DNA from 3 places in the Streptomyces sp. NPDC056452 genome. Region 1 is predicted to be linked to each of the others. Evidence: riboswitches for the same ligand, from Rfam matches in the RefSeq annotation. Region 1 holds a riboswitch; each other region holds the start of a gene.
What was found. Region 1 has a riboswitch for cobalamin ahead of cobN (cobaltochelatase subunit CobN). Riboswitches for the same ligand answer to the same signal wherever they lie in the genome.
Positions count from the first base shown of each region.

Region 2: linked by a shared signal. The riboswitch ahead of metE (5-methyltetrahydropteroyltriglutamate--homocysteine S-methyltransferase) and the one ahead of cobN (cobaltochelatase subunit CobN) in region 1 are both predicted to bind cobalamin.
Region 3: linked by a shared signal. The riboswitch ahead of ACFQ6X_RS16600 (CbtB-domain containing protein) and the one ahead of cobN (cobaltochelatase subunit CobN) in region 1 are both predicted to bind cobalamin.

Region 1 covers NZ_JBHTRI010000019.1:63,750-66,993, reverse strand. Annotated here, with positions in the region: gene cobN (cobaltochelatase subunit CobN) at 1-1,330, opposite strand, end outside; cobalamin riboswitch at 1,362-1,513, opposite strand; gene cobG (precorrin-3B synthase) at 1,726-3,003, shown strand; gene ACFQ6X_RS19785 (precorrin-8X methylmutase) at 3,071-3,244, shown strand, end outside.
Region 2 covers NZ_JBHTRI010000026.1:47,788-51,031, reverse strand. Annotated here, with positions in the region: gene metE (5-methyltetrahydropteroyltriglutamate--homocysteine S-methyltransferase) at 1-1,716, opposite strand, end outside; cobalamin riboswitch at 1,876-2,094, opposite strand; gene ACFQ6X_RS24435 (DUF6194 family protein) at 2,265-2,726, opposite strand; gene ACFQ6X_RS24430 (MerR family transcriptional regulator) at 2,801-3,244, shown strand, end outside.
Region 3 covers NZ_JBHTRI010000014.1:143,856-147,099, forward strand. Annotated here, with positions in the region: gene ACFQ6X_RS16590 (GNAT family N-acetyltransferase) at 1-143, shown strand, start outside; gene ACFQ6X_RS16595 (CbtA family protein) at 235-1,011, opposite strand; gene ACFQ6X_RS16600 (CbtB-domain containing protein) at 1,038-1,253, opposite strand; adenosylcobalamin (AdoCbl) riboswitch at 1,298-1,395, opposite strand; gene ACFQ6X_RS16605 (histidine phosphatase family protein) at 1,531-2,124, shown strand; gene ACFQ6X_RS16610 (4'-phosphopantetheinyl transferase) at 2,048-2,758, opposite strand; gene ACFQ6X_RS16615 (metallophosphoesterase family protein) at 2,755-3,244, opposite strand, start outside.

The DNA.
Region 1 (3,244 bases):
GGGCCGGCCCCCAGTGCCGCTCGACGGCCTCGCGGAGATCGGCGGGCAGCGTGGCGAACCAGCGGCGGTAGTCGGCGGCGGGGATCCGGACCGGGTTGCGGGCCAGCTGCTCCTCGGTGAGCCACTCCTGGTCGTGGCCGCCGGCCTCGATCAGCGCGTAGATCAGCTCGTCGCCGTCGCCGGAGACCAGCCCGGGAATCTCTTCCTCGGGCCCGAAGTCGTAGCCCTCGGCGCGGAGTCTGCGCAGCAGGGCGACGGCGCTGGCGGGGGTGTCGAGGCCGACGGCGTTGCCGATGCGGGAGTGCTTGGTCGGGTACGCGGACAGGACGAGGGCGATCCGCTTGTCGGCGGCCGGGATGTGGCGGAGCCGGGCGTGCCGTACGGCGATCCCGGCGACGCGTGCCGCACGCTCGGCGTCGGCGACGTACGCCGGCAGGCCGTCCTCGTCGATCTCCTTGAAGGAGAACGGCACCGTGATCAGGCGCCCGTCGAACTCCGGCACCGCGATCTGGGTGGCCGCGTCCAACGGGGAGACGCCCTCGTCGTTCTCCTCCCAGGCGGCGCGGGGGCTGGTGAGGCACAGCGCCTGGAGCACCGGTACGTCGAGGCCGGTGAGGGCGCCCGCGTCCCAGGACTCGTCGTCGCCGCCCGCGGACGCGGTCGCCGGCTTGGTGCCGCCCGCCGCGAGGACGGTCGTCACGATGGCGTCGGCGGCCCGGAGTTCGTCGATGAGTTCGGGCTCGGGCGTACGGAGCGAGGCGACGTACAGCGGGAGGGCGCGGGCGCCCGCGTCCTCCACGGCGGTGCAGAGCGCTTCGATGAACGCCGTGTTCCCGCTCATGTGGTGGGCGCGGTAGTAGAGCACCGCGATGGTGGGCCCGGTGACGCCCTCACGGGCCGTCCGCTCCAGCGGGCCCCAGGCGGGGGCGGGGGCGGGCGGCTCGAAACCGTGGCCGGTGAGCAGCACCGTGTCGGACAGGAAGCGGGCCAGTTGCTCCAGGTTGGCGGGGCCGCCGTGCGCGAGGTAGGCGTGCGCCTCGGCGGCGATGCCGATGGGGACGGTGGACGCGGCCATCAGCTGGGCGTCGGGGGCCTGTTCACCGGTCAGCACGACGACGGGGCGACCGGTCGCCAGCACCTGGTCGAGGCCGTCCTGCCAGGCCCGTACGCCGCCGAGGAGGCGTACGACGACGAGGTCCGTGCCGTCCAGCAGCTCCGGGAGTTCCTCGAGGGAGAGCCGGGAGGGGTTGGCGTAGCGGTAGTTGACCGGGCCCGCGGATGCGCGGGCGCTGAGCAGGTCGGTGTCGGACGTCGACAGGAGCAGGATCATGCGGCGTCAGCCCTTCCTCGGGGTGTCCACGCCCCGGGCGGTGTCGGACGGCAGGAGTTCCTGACTCGCCCGGTCGTGGACCGGGCTCACAGTGGCGGGACCGCGCCGGAATCTCACCGGGCTTCCTCCCATGTCGCCGTCTGGCGATGGCGGGCCGAACGGACCGCCGCTAGGCATAGTAGGCGGCGGGTGGCCGGGCGTGACGAGATGCCCCTGGACGGGACTTGTCCCGGCCGCCCGACGGCCGGTTCTCGCCCTGCGGCGGACGGGGCCGGGGCACTGCCCCGGACAGCGACCCGGCCCCGGACCCTGGACCGGTCGCGGTTCCGGGTCCGGCCCGATGGGTGTCCTGCAGGTCACAGTCACCGTAGGACTGTGCCGCGGTCACGGTCGGTATGCTCGCCGCCATGCCCCCATCCGCCGTCCCGCCCCGGTCTCCGGGCGGTGATGCCTGCCCCGGAACACTGCGTCTGCACCGGGCGGACGACGGTGCGCTGGCGCGGGTCCGGCTGCCCGGCGGAGTGCTGACCGTTGCGCGGGCGAACGCCCTCGGGGAGGCCGCGGCCCGGCTGGGAGACGGTGAGTTGCATCTCACCTCGCGCGGCAATGTGCAGCTGCGCGGGCTCGCCCCGGACTGCGGTGCGGAGTTGGCCGGACTGCTGGGCAGGGCAGGGCTGCTGCCCTCCGAACGCCACGAGCGGATACGCAACATCGTCGCTTCCCCCCTCGCCGGACTCGACGGCCTCGGGTTCGCGGATGTCGGACCGTGGCTGGCCGGACTGGACCGTCTGCTGTGCGGGAGCGACCGTGCGACCGCGCTCTCCGGCCGCTTCCTGTTCGCGCTCGACGACGGCCGCGGTGACGTGGACGCCCTCGGCGCCGACCTCACCCTCCTGGCCCGTGACGACGGCGACGCGATGCTGCGCATCGGGGACACCGACGGTGTCCTGCGCATGCCGGCCTCCGAAGGGCCACGCGCCGCACTCCTCGCTGCCGAAGCGTTTCTGGACGCAGCCCCGGACACCGGTGCCTGGCGGGTGAAGGACCTGCCGGGCGGCGCCGCCGCGCTGGCCGACGACGTCGTACGGCGGTTGCGGCAGTCCGGTACCACCGTGTCGGAGGACCGCCACCCCCGCCCTCACGCATCCATCCCGCCTGTTCTCGGCCCCGTGCACGGCGGCCGCCGCGATGTCGCGCTGTCCGTCGGCGTACCGCTGGGGCGCCTGGACCCGAACCAGTGGCGGCTCCTGGCCGGCGCCGGCGACCTGCGGCTCACCCCGTGGCGCGGCGTCGTCGTCACCGGCGTCGCACCGGATCACGCGGACGAGCTGCTCGCCGCCCTCTCGGAGGCCGGTCTGATCACCGGGCCCGGCTCGCCGTGGGCCGGTGTCGGAGCGTGCATCGGACGGCCCGGCTGCGCGAAGTCGCTGGCCGACGTGCGGGCCGAAGCGGGGGCCGCCGTCGGACCCGCGGGACGACTGCCTGTGTACTGGTCCGGGTGCGAACGCCGGTGCGGCCATCCGCACGGGGAGTGGATCGACGTGGTCGCCACCCCGGACGGACACCGGATCTCCCATGTGACGGGGGACCGGTCGGACGCCATGGCGACGGTCCGGGACAACCCTGGCGCGCTGGCCGCCGCGGTGGCAGCGGCCCGAGGCTCTCGCACCTGACCGCGCATCACCTGTTCACCTGTGTCTGGCCGCCGGCCACCAACCCGATGAAGAAAGCGACAGCACTGTGCACCAGTACGAGAAGGACGGACCGGCGATCTACCGCCAGTCCTTCGCCACCATCCGCGCGGAGGCGGATCTGGCAGGGCTGCCCGCCGATGTGAGCCAGGTCGCCGTCCGCATGATCCATGCCTGCGGCATGGTCGACCTCGTACGCGACCTCGCCTTCTCGCCGGATGCC
Region 2 (3,244 bases), on a different contig from region 1:
CGAGTTGGCGTACGAGGTCCAGCGCACCGTCATCGGATGCGGCCGGGAGATGTCGCCCGCCAGCACCGGCGGGCGGACGTAGCGGGTTCCGTAGGACTGGACCCAGCCCTGCTGGGTGGCGAGGTAGCCGGTGAGCTGCTCGGCGAAGTACTGCACCATGTCGTTGCGTTCGGGCTCGCCGTGCACGAGGACGTCGATGCCCGCCTTCTCCTGGAAGGAGAGGACGTCGCGGATCTCGCTCTCGATGCGCTGCTCGTAAGCGGCGGAGTCGATACGGCCGGACCGCAGATCGGCGCGGGCCGTGCGCAGTTCGGCGGTCTGCGGGAAGGAGCCGATCGTCGTGGTGGGCAGCAGAGGCAGGCCGAGGTGGGCGCGCTGCGCGGCTGCCCGCTCCTCGTAGGGCTGGGAGCGGCGGCCGTCCGTGTCGGTGACGGCCGCGGCCCTGGCCCGTACGGCAGGGTCGCGGGTGATCGGGGAGTTCGCCCGCGAGGCGAGGTCGGCCCGGTTGGCCGCGAGCTCCGCGGCGATGGCGCCGGTGCCCTGGGAGAGGCCCTTGGACAGGGTGACGATCTCCGTCGTCTTCTGCCGGGCGAAGGCGAGCCAGCGCAGGATCTGCGGGTCGATGTCCCGCTCGGCCGCCGCGTCCACCGGAACGTGCAGGAGGGAGCAGGAGGCGGCCACATCGACCCGGCCGGCGAGACCCAGGAGCGTACCCAGGGTGGACAGCGACCGCTCGAGGTCGTTGATCCAGATGTTGCGCCCGTCGACCACTCCGGCGATGAGCCGCTTGCCGGGGAGCCCGCCCACCGAGGCCAGCGCGTCGAGGTTCGCGGCGGCGGCGCCGGTGAAGTCGAGGGCGAGGCCCTCGACCGGGGCCTTCGCCAGCACGGGGAGGGCGTCGCCGAGCCGGTCGAAGTAGGAGGCGACGAGCACCTTGGGGCGGTCGGCGAGACCGCCGAGTTCACGGTAGGCGCGGGCAGCGGCGTCGAGTTCGGCCGGCGTGCGGTCCTGGACCAGGGCGGGCTCGTCGAGCTGCACCCACTGGGCACCGGCGGCGCGGAGGTCGGCGAGCACCTCGGCGTAGACCGGCAGCAGCCGGTCCAGGAGAGTCAGCGGTCGGAAGTCCGCGGCCACCCCGGGAGCGGGTTTGGCCAGCAGGAGGTAGGTGACCGGACCGACCAGCACAGGGCGGGCGGCGAGACCCAGCGCGAGGGCCTCCTTGAGCTCGGTGACCTGCTTGGTGGAGTCGGTGGTGAAGACGGTGTCCGGTCCGAGCTCCGGTACGAGGTAGTGGTAGTTGGTGTCGAACCACTTGGTCATCTCGAGCGGCGCGACATCCTGAGTGCCGCGGGCCATCGCGAAGTAGACGTCCATGGGGCATCCCCTGCTCGAGCGAAGCCGAGAGCTCGGGGAAGCGTCGGATCCGACGGCCGCACGGTGCCGCGGGGGGACAGCGCCGACCATGACGCTCGTGTCCAGGACGTGGTCGTAGTACGAGAAGTCGCCGGTCGGCACTTCGTGGACGCCGGCCCCGGCCAGCTGCCGCCAGGTGGAGCGGCGCAGGTCCGCCGCGGTCCGGCGGAGGGCGTCGGCGGTGACGCGGCCCTTCCAGTAACCCTCGACGGCCTTCTTCAGCTCCCGGTCCGGGCCCTGGCGGGGGTAGCCGTACACGGTGGCGTGCGCCGCCGATGCCGCTGCTGCGGACTTCGTTGTCACGGAAATCTCCTTCGCGAGACGACTCCTGAGATCCCGGGACGGGACACGGACGCGAAGGGAGGACGAACCGGACGGATCCTGGGCACGCCACGGCGTGAGGTTCCGTCCGGTATGTACGCCGACCCGCCCACGAGGTCACCGGGATATCCGCACGTGGTAGGTCACGTACGGGCAACTGGCAGGTCTTCGGACTCGCGGGCGCATCTGCCGGGGCAGATTCCTACTGGCCGTCGCTTCCCGGACTCCATTCGGAATCCAGTGCGTATGACGGAGGTCGTTCCCACTCACCGCTGCGGGGCAGTCCCGGATTCCCACCGGGTTCCCTCTTGCGACGCGCCTGCCTGGCGGACAGGGCGAACCAGTTGCACGGGCAAGGCTAGAGGGCGAGCCGCCCCTCGGCCGCCATTGTTCACACTCCGGAACGTGACGTGAGCCACCGGGATCCGTTCGGCGAGCCGTCGCCCTGGGCGCAGCAGGCGGATCCGGGCCCGGCCCCGGGCGGCTGACGGCACGCTCGTCCGGCCGGCATCCGGCCGACCGGATCGGCGCTACCCGGTGCGTCGCTCGTGGCGTGAACGTGCGAGTCGATAGGCGGCGTGGAGCAGCTCGCGGGTCGCCGTGCCGGTCCGGGGGCCCGGGTTCACCACCGCGAGCCAGCCGGCGGAGCCGTAGACGGGATGTGCGATCACGGTATCGGTGACGCCGGGGTCGTCGTCGACGCCTGGTTCGCGCGGCGCGTGGCCGGTCCGGGCGACGAAGGCTTCCTTCCCCGCCGCGATATTGACGCGGAAGGTGTCCGGGCGGTCCAGGCGCGAACTCGCGTCGCCCGGATAGTTCTTCGTCACGATCGTCGCGAACGGCTGGGTCGCTCCCGGCGCGACACCGCCAGGAGAGTAGTAGAAGAACGTGTCTCCCCAGCTGATCTCCGGTGAGCCGTCGTCGGGGCCCGGACTGATGGCCAGGACCCCGTCGAGGTTTCCCAGAAAGCCGATGATCTCGTCGATGTTCATGTCTTCAAGCGTTTCATTAATGTGCTCGTGGAGACTTTGAGGCGAACGACGGTCGGAAGGCAGGAGCACTGCTGGTGGGAACTCTCAAATCGCCGGTCATGCGCACCGTCGATGTCGCGCGTCGTGCCGGATGCTCGGTTCAGCAGGTGCGCAATCTCGAGCGCGACGGTGTCCTGCCGCCCGCGACGCGCACCACCGCGGGTTACCGGATCTACGAAGAGGTCCACCTGCACTCCGCGCTGGCCTACCGGGCCCTCGCCGTCGGCACAGGCCCGGTCGAGGCCAAGCGAATCGTTCGCGCCCTGCACCGGTGCCCGATCTCGGAGGTACTCGCACTCCTCGACGCGGCACACGCGCGACTCGACCGGGAACGGGCGCAACTCAGGCTCGCCAGGGAGGCCGCGGAAGCGATCTCTGCCGAGCCCGTCGAAGACGTGCGCCCTTCGGACTCCATGAATGTCTCCGAACTGGCCGCCGCGCTCGGAGTGCGCCCTTCGGCATTGCGGCACTGGGACGCC
Region 3 (3,244 bases), on a different contig from region 1:
CCGATCTCGACAACACCCGGTCGCACCACGTCATGGCAGCGGCCGGTATGCGGCTGGTCGGCGAGGACGACCGGCTCAAGCACTTCCGTATCGACTGGAGCACGAACCGGGCGGACGTCTGGACCATGACGCCTGACGCCTGAACTTCGGGCTCCGCCCGGAGCCCGTACATGACGGAACCCGCCGGGAATCCCGGCGGGTTCACTTGCCGTAGGCCCCTACGGGGCTCGCGGGTCAGCTCACGGCATCGGCCGGGCGGGGTGCCGTACGGTCACCCGCCGACGACGCGGTACGGGCGGCCGGTACGAGAAGCCGCTCGGTCAGGTAGCCGAAGACGAGACCGAAGGCGGTCCAGAGCGTCGCCTGGACGGCGAGCGTGGACAGCCGGAACTCCCACAGCAGGCTGGCCGGGAAGTCCGTGCCGACCTCGTTGAACGAGGGCAGGAAGGCGTAGGCGAGCCCGATCAGGAGGACATAGCCGGCGCCTGCGGCAGTCGTCGCGTTCCAGTTGCCCAGACGGGGTGCGAGACGTTTGCCGAGGATCACGGCGGCAACGGCCAGCAGCACGCTGAGCGCGACCATCAGGAAGAACATGCCGGTGCGCTGTCCGATGGTGTCGGGGTTGCCGACAGCCGGCGGGTTCGCCGGGTACTTCAGGAACGGCACGACGTACACCGTCAGCAGGGCCCCACCCGCGACGAGTGCGGCCGTGGCCCTCGGGCCGAAGCTGCCGATGCGGCCGAGGGCGTAGCAGAAGACGAGTGCGGCGATGCCGCCGATGGCCACGCCGAATACGAGGACACCGGTGGCGAGCCCGCCGGTTGCCTGCATCGTGCGGCTGACGAGTTCCTCGCCGCCGCCGTGGTCGTGGGTGTGTGACTCTTCCAGCGCGATGGCGGCGTCCACGCGGGACTCACCGAGGAAGTAGGCCACGGCAAGGGCGAGCGCGCCGGCCACGAGGCCGGCGAGCATGCCGCGGACGAGCAGAGCTCTGACCGATACGGAGTTCATGGAACGTTCCCCTGATTCCCGGAGTTTCAGTGGCAGGGGAATCCGAGGAGGTGGCGTCCGTCGTGGACCCACTCGTGCACGGACTCGCCCGCGAAGACCGCGGTGGCGCCCTGCTCGGCTCCGACGAAGTACAGCAGGACGAGCATCAGGATGCCGAAGAAGACGGCCCAGGGGGCAATAGCCTTCAGGGAGATGGGGGTGATCGCGGGTGCGATCGCAGCTGGGGCAGCAGAATGTGCCATGGCAGAACCTCCTGTGGGAACACGCGTCCCTGTCGTGGTGCCTGAGACGAAGGTGCCGGGTCTGACTTTCCCGCAGAACGAGCGGGTACACAGTGGCGCGACCGTGCCGGATTCTCACCGGACTTCCGTTCACACCTCGTCTTGGTTGCCGCGACCATACCGCCTGTTGCTCGGGCGCCGCCACGGTGCAACCGTCCCGGTCACGGCCCGCGGCGCGGGCCGTGTTCCCATGGGGCGCCTACGCATCGGGCAGTTGTTCAAGAAGGGGAGGGCGAGCATGACGGTACGGGTGATGTTGATCTCACCGGCCATGAATGCCGCGTCGAGGGAGGCGCGCTTCGAGGGTGACGCACCGTTGGACGAGGCGGGTCTGCGCAGGGCCGGGGACGCCGCCGGTGACGTACCGGGAGCCGACCGGTACGTGCGCGGTCCATCGGAGCGCTGCCGGCAGACCGCTCAGGCGCTCGGGCTCGACCCTCGTGCCGAACCTGCTCTCCGCGACTGGCACATGGGGCACTGGAGCGGGCAACGGCTGTCTGACGTGAGCGCCGCCGAACCCGACGCCGTGTCCGCCTGGCTGAGCGACCCTTCGGCCGCCCCGCACGGGGGCGAGTCGCTCCTGGACCTGGCTGCCCGGGTGGGCAGTTGGCTGGAGACCCTGGCCGGGGACGGCGATGTGCGGGTCATGGCCGTGGTCGAACCCGCGGTCGTCCGCGCGGCGGTGGTCCAGGCGCTGGATCTGCCGGTACAGGCCTTCTGGCGGCTCGACGTTCCCCCGCTCGCGCTCACCGAGCTCAGCGGACGGTCGGGCCGGTGGAACCTGCGGTGCGGTCGCCCTCCGGAGGCACGTGGGGCAGGGCGATCGCGGTAACCGCGAACCCGTCCTGGACCAGCCACTTTCCCTCGAACGACCCCGGTATCCCGGGCGCCGTACGGTGCAGCTGTGCCGTGAAGGTGCCCCGGTGCCGAATCCCTTCACCCCGGCGGAATTCGACCTCGGCCTCGTCGAAGTCGAGCTCGATGCCGGTGAGCGGGTACCAGGTCTTGAAAACGCTCTCCTTGGCGCTGAAGAGCAGCCGGTCCCAATGGGGGGCCACGCCGCCCGCCACGGGCCCGATCCGCCGCCGCTCCGACGGAAGCGAAATGACCTCCCACACGTCGGCCGGCAGTGCTTCGTCCGGTTCCGCGTCGATGCCGAGTGCGCGCACTTCGGACGCCCGGGCCAGCACCGCGGCTCGGTAGCCCTCGCAGTGCGTCATGCTGCCCACGACGCCCTCGGGCCACAGGGGCGCCCCCCGGTGGCCGCGCAGCACCGGTGTGGGCGGCAGCCCGAGGGCCGCCATGGCTCGTCTCGCGCAGGCGCGCACGGCCGCGAACTCGTGCCGGCGCTTGTCCACGCTGCGAGCGACCAGTTCCGCTTCCTCGGGGTAGAGCGTTCCCGCCGGAGCATCCGCCTCGAAGGTGTCCGCGCAGGCGACGTACTCGGGCACCAGTTGCTCGATCACGCCTCCTCCCCCGGCCCGTCCGGGGGCTGTTCGCCCGTGTAGGGAAGGATCTGACGCAGCAGGCCACGGGGGTGGCCACGTTTGCGCCACTCCCTGGGGTAGCCGATCGAGACCTCCTCGAAGCGCACTCCGTCGAACCAGGTCGTACGGGGGATGTGGAGGTGCCCGTAGACGACGGCGGCGACGTTGAAGCGGCGGTGCCAGTCGGCCGTCAGTTCCGTGCCGCACCACTGGGCGAACTCCGGGTACCACATGACGGATGTGGGTTCGCGCACCAGCGGCCAGTGCCCGGTGATGACGAGAGGGACGTCCGGGTCGTGCGCGGCGAGCCGCTCCTCGGTCTGCGCCACCCGCGCCCGGCACCAGTCGTCCCGGGCGGGGTAGGGGTCGGGGTGGAGCAGGTACTCGTCGGTGCAGACGACGCCGGCCTCGTGCGCCTTGGCCAGGGATTCTTCCTTGGTCATCGTTCCGGGGGCCCTGAAGGTG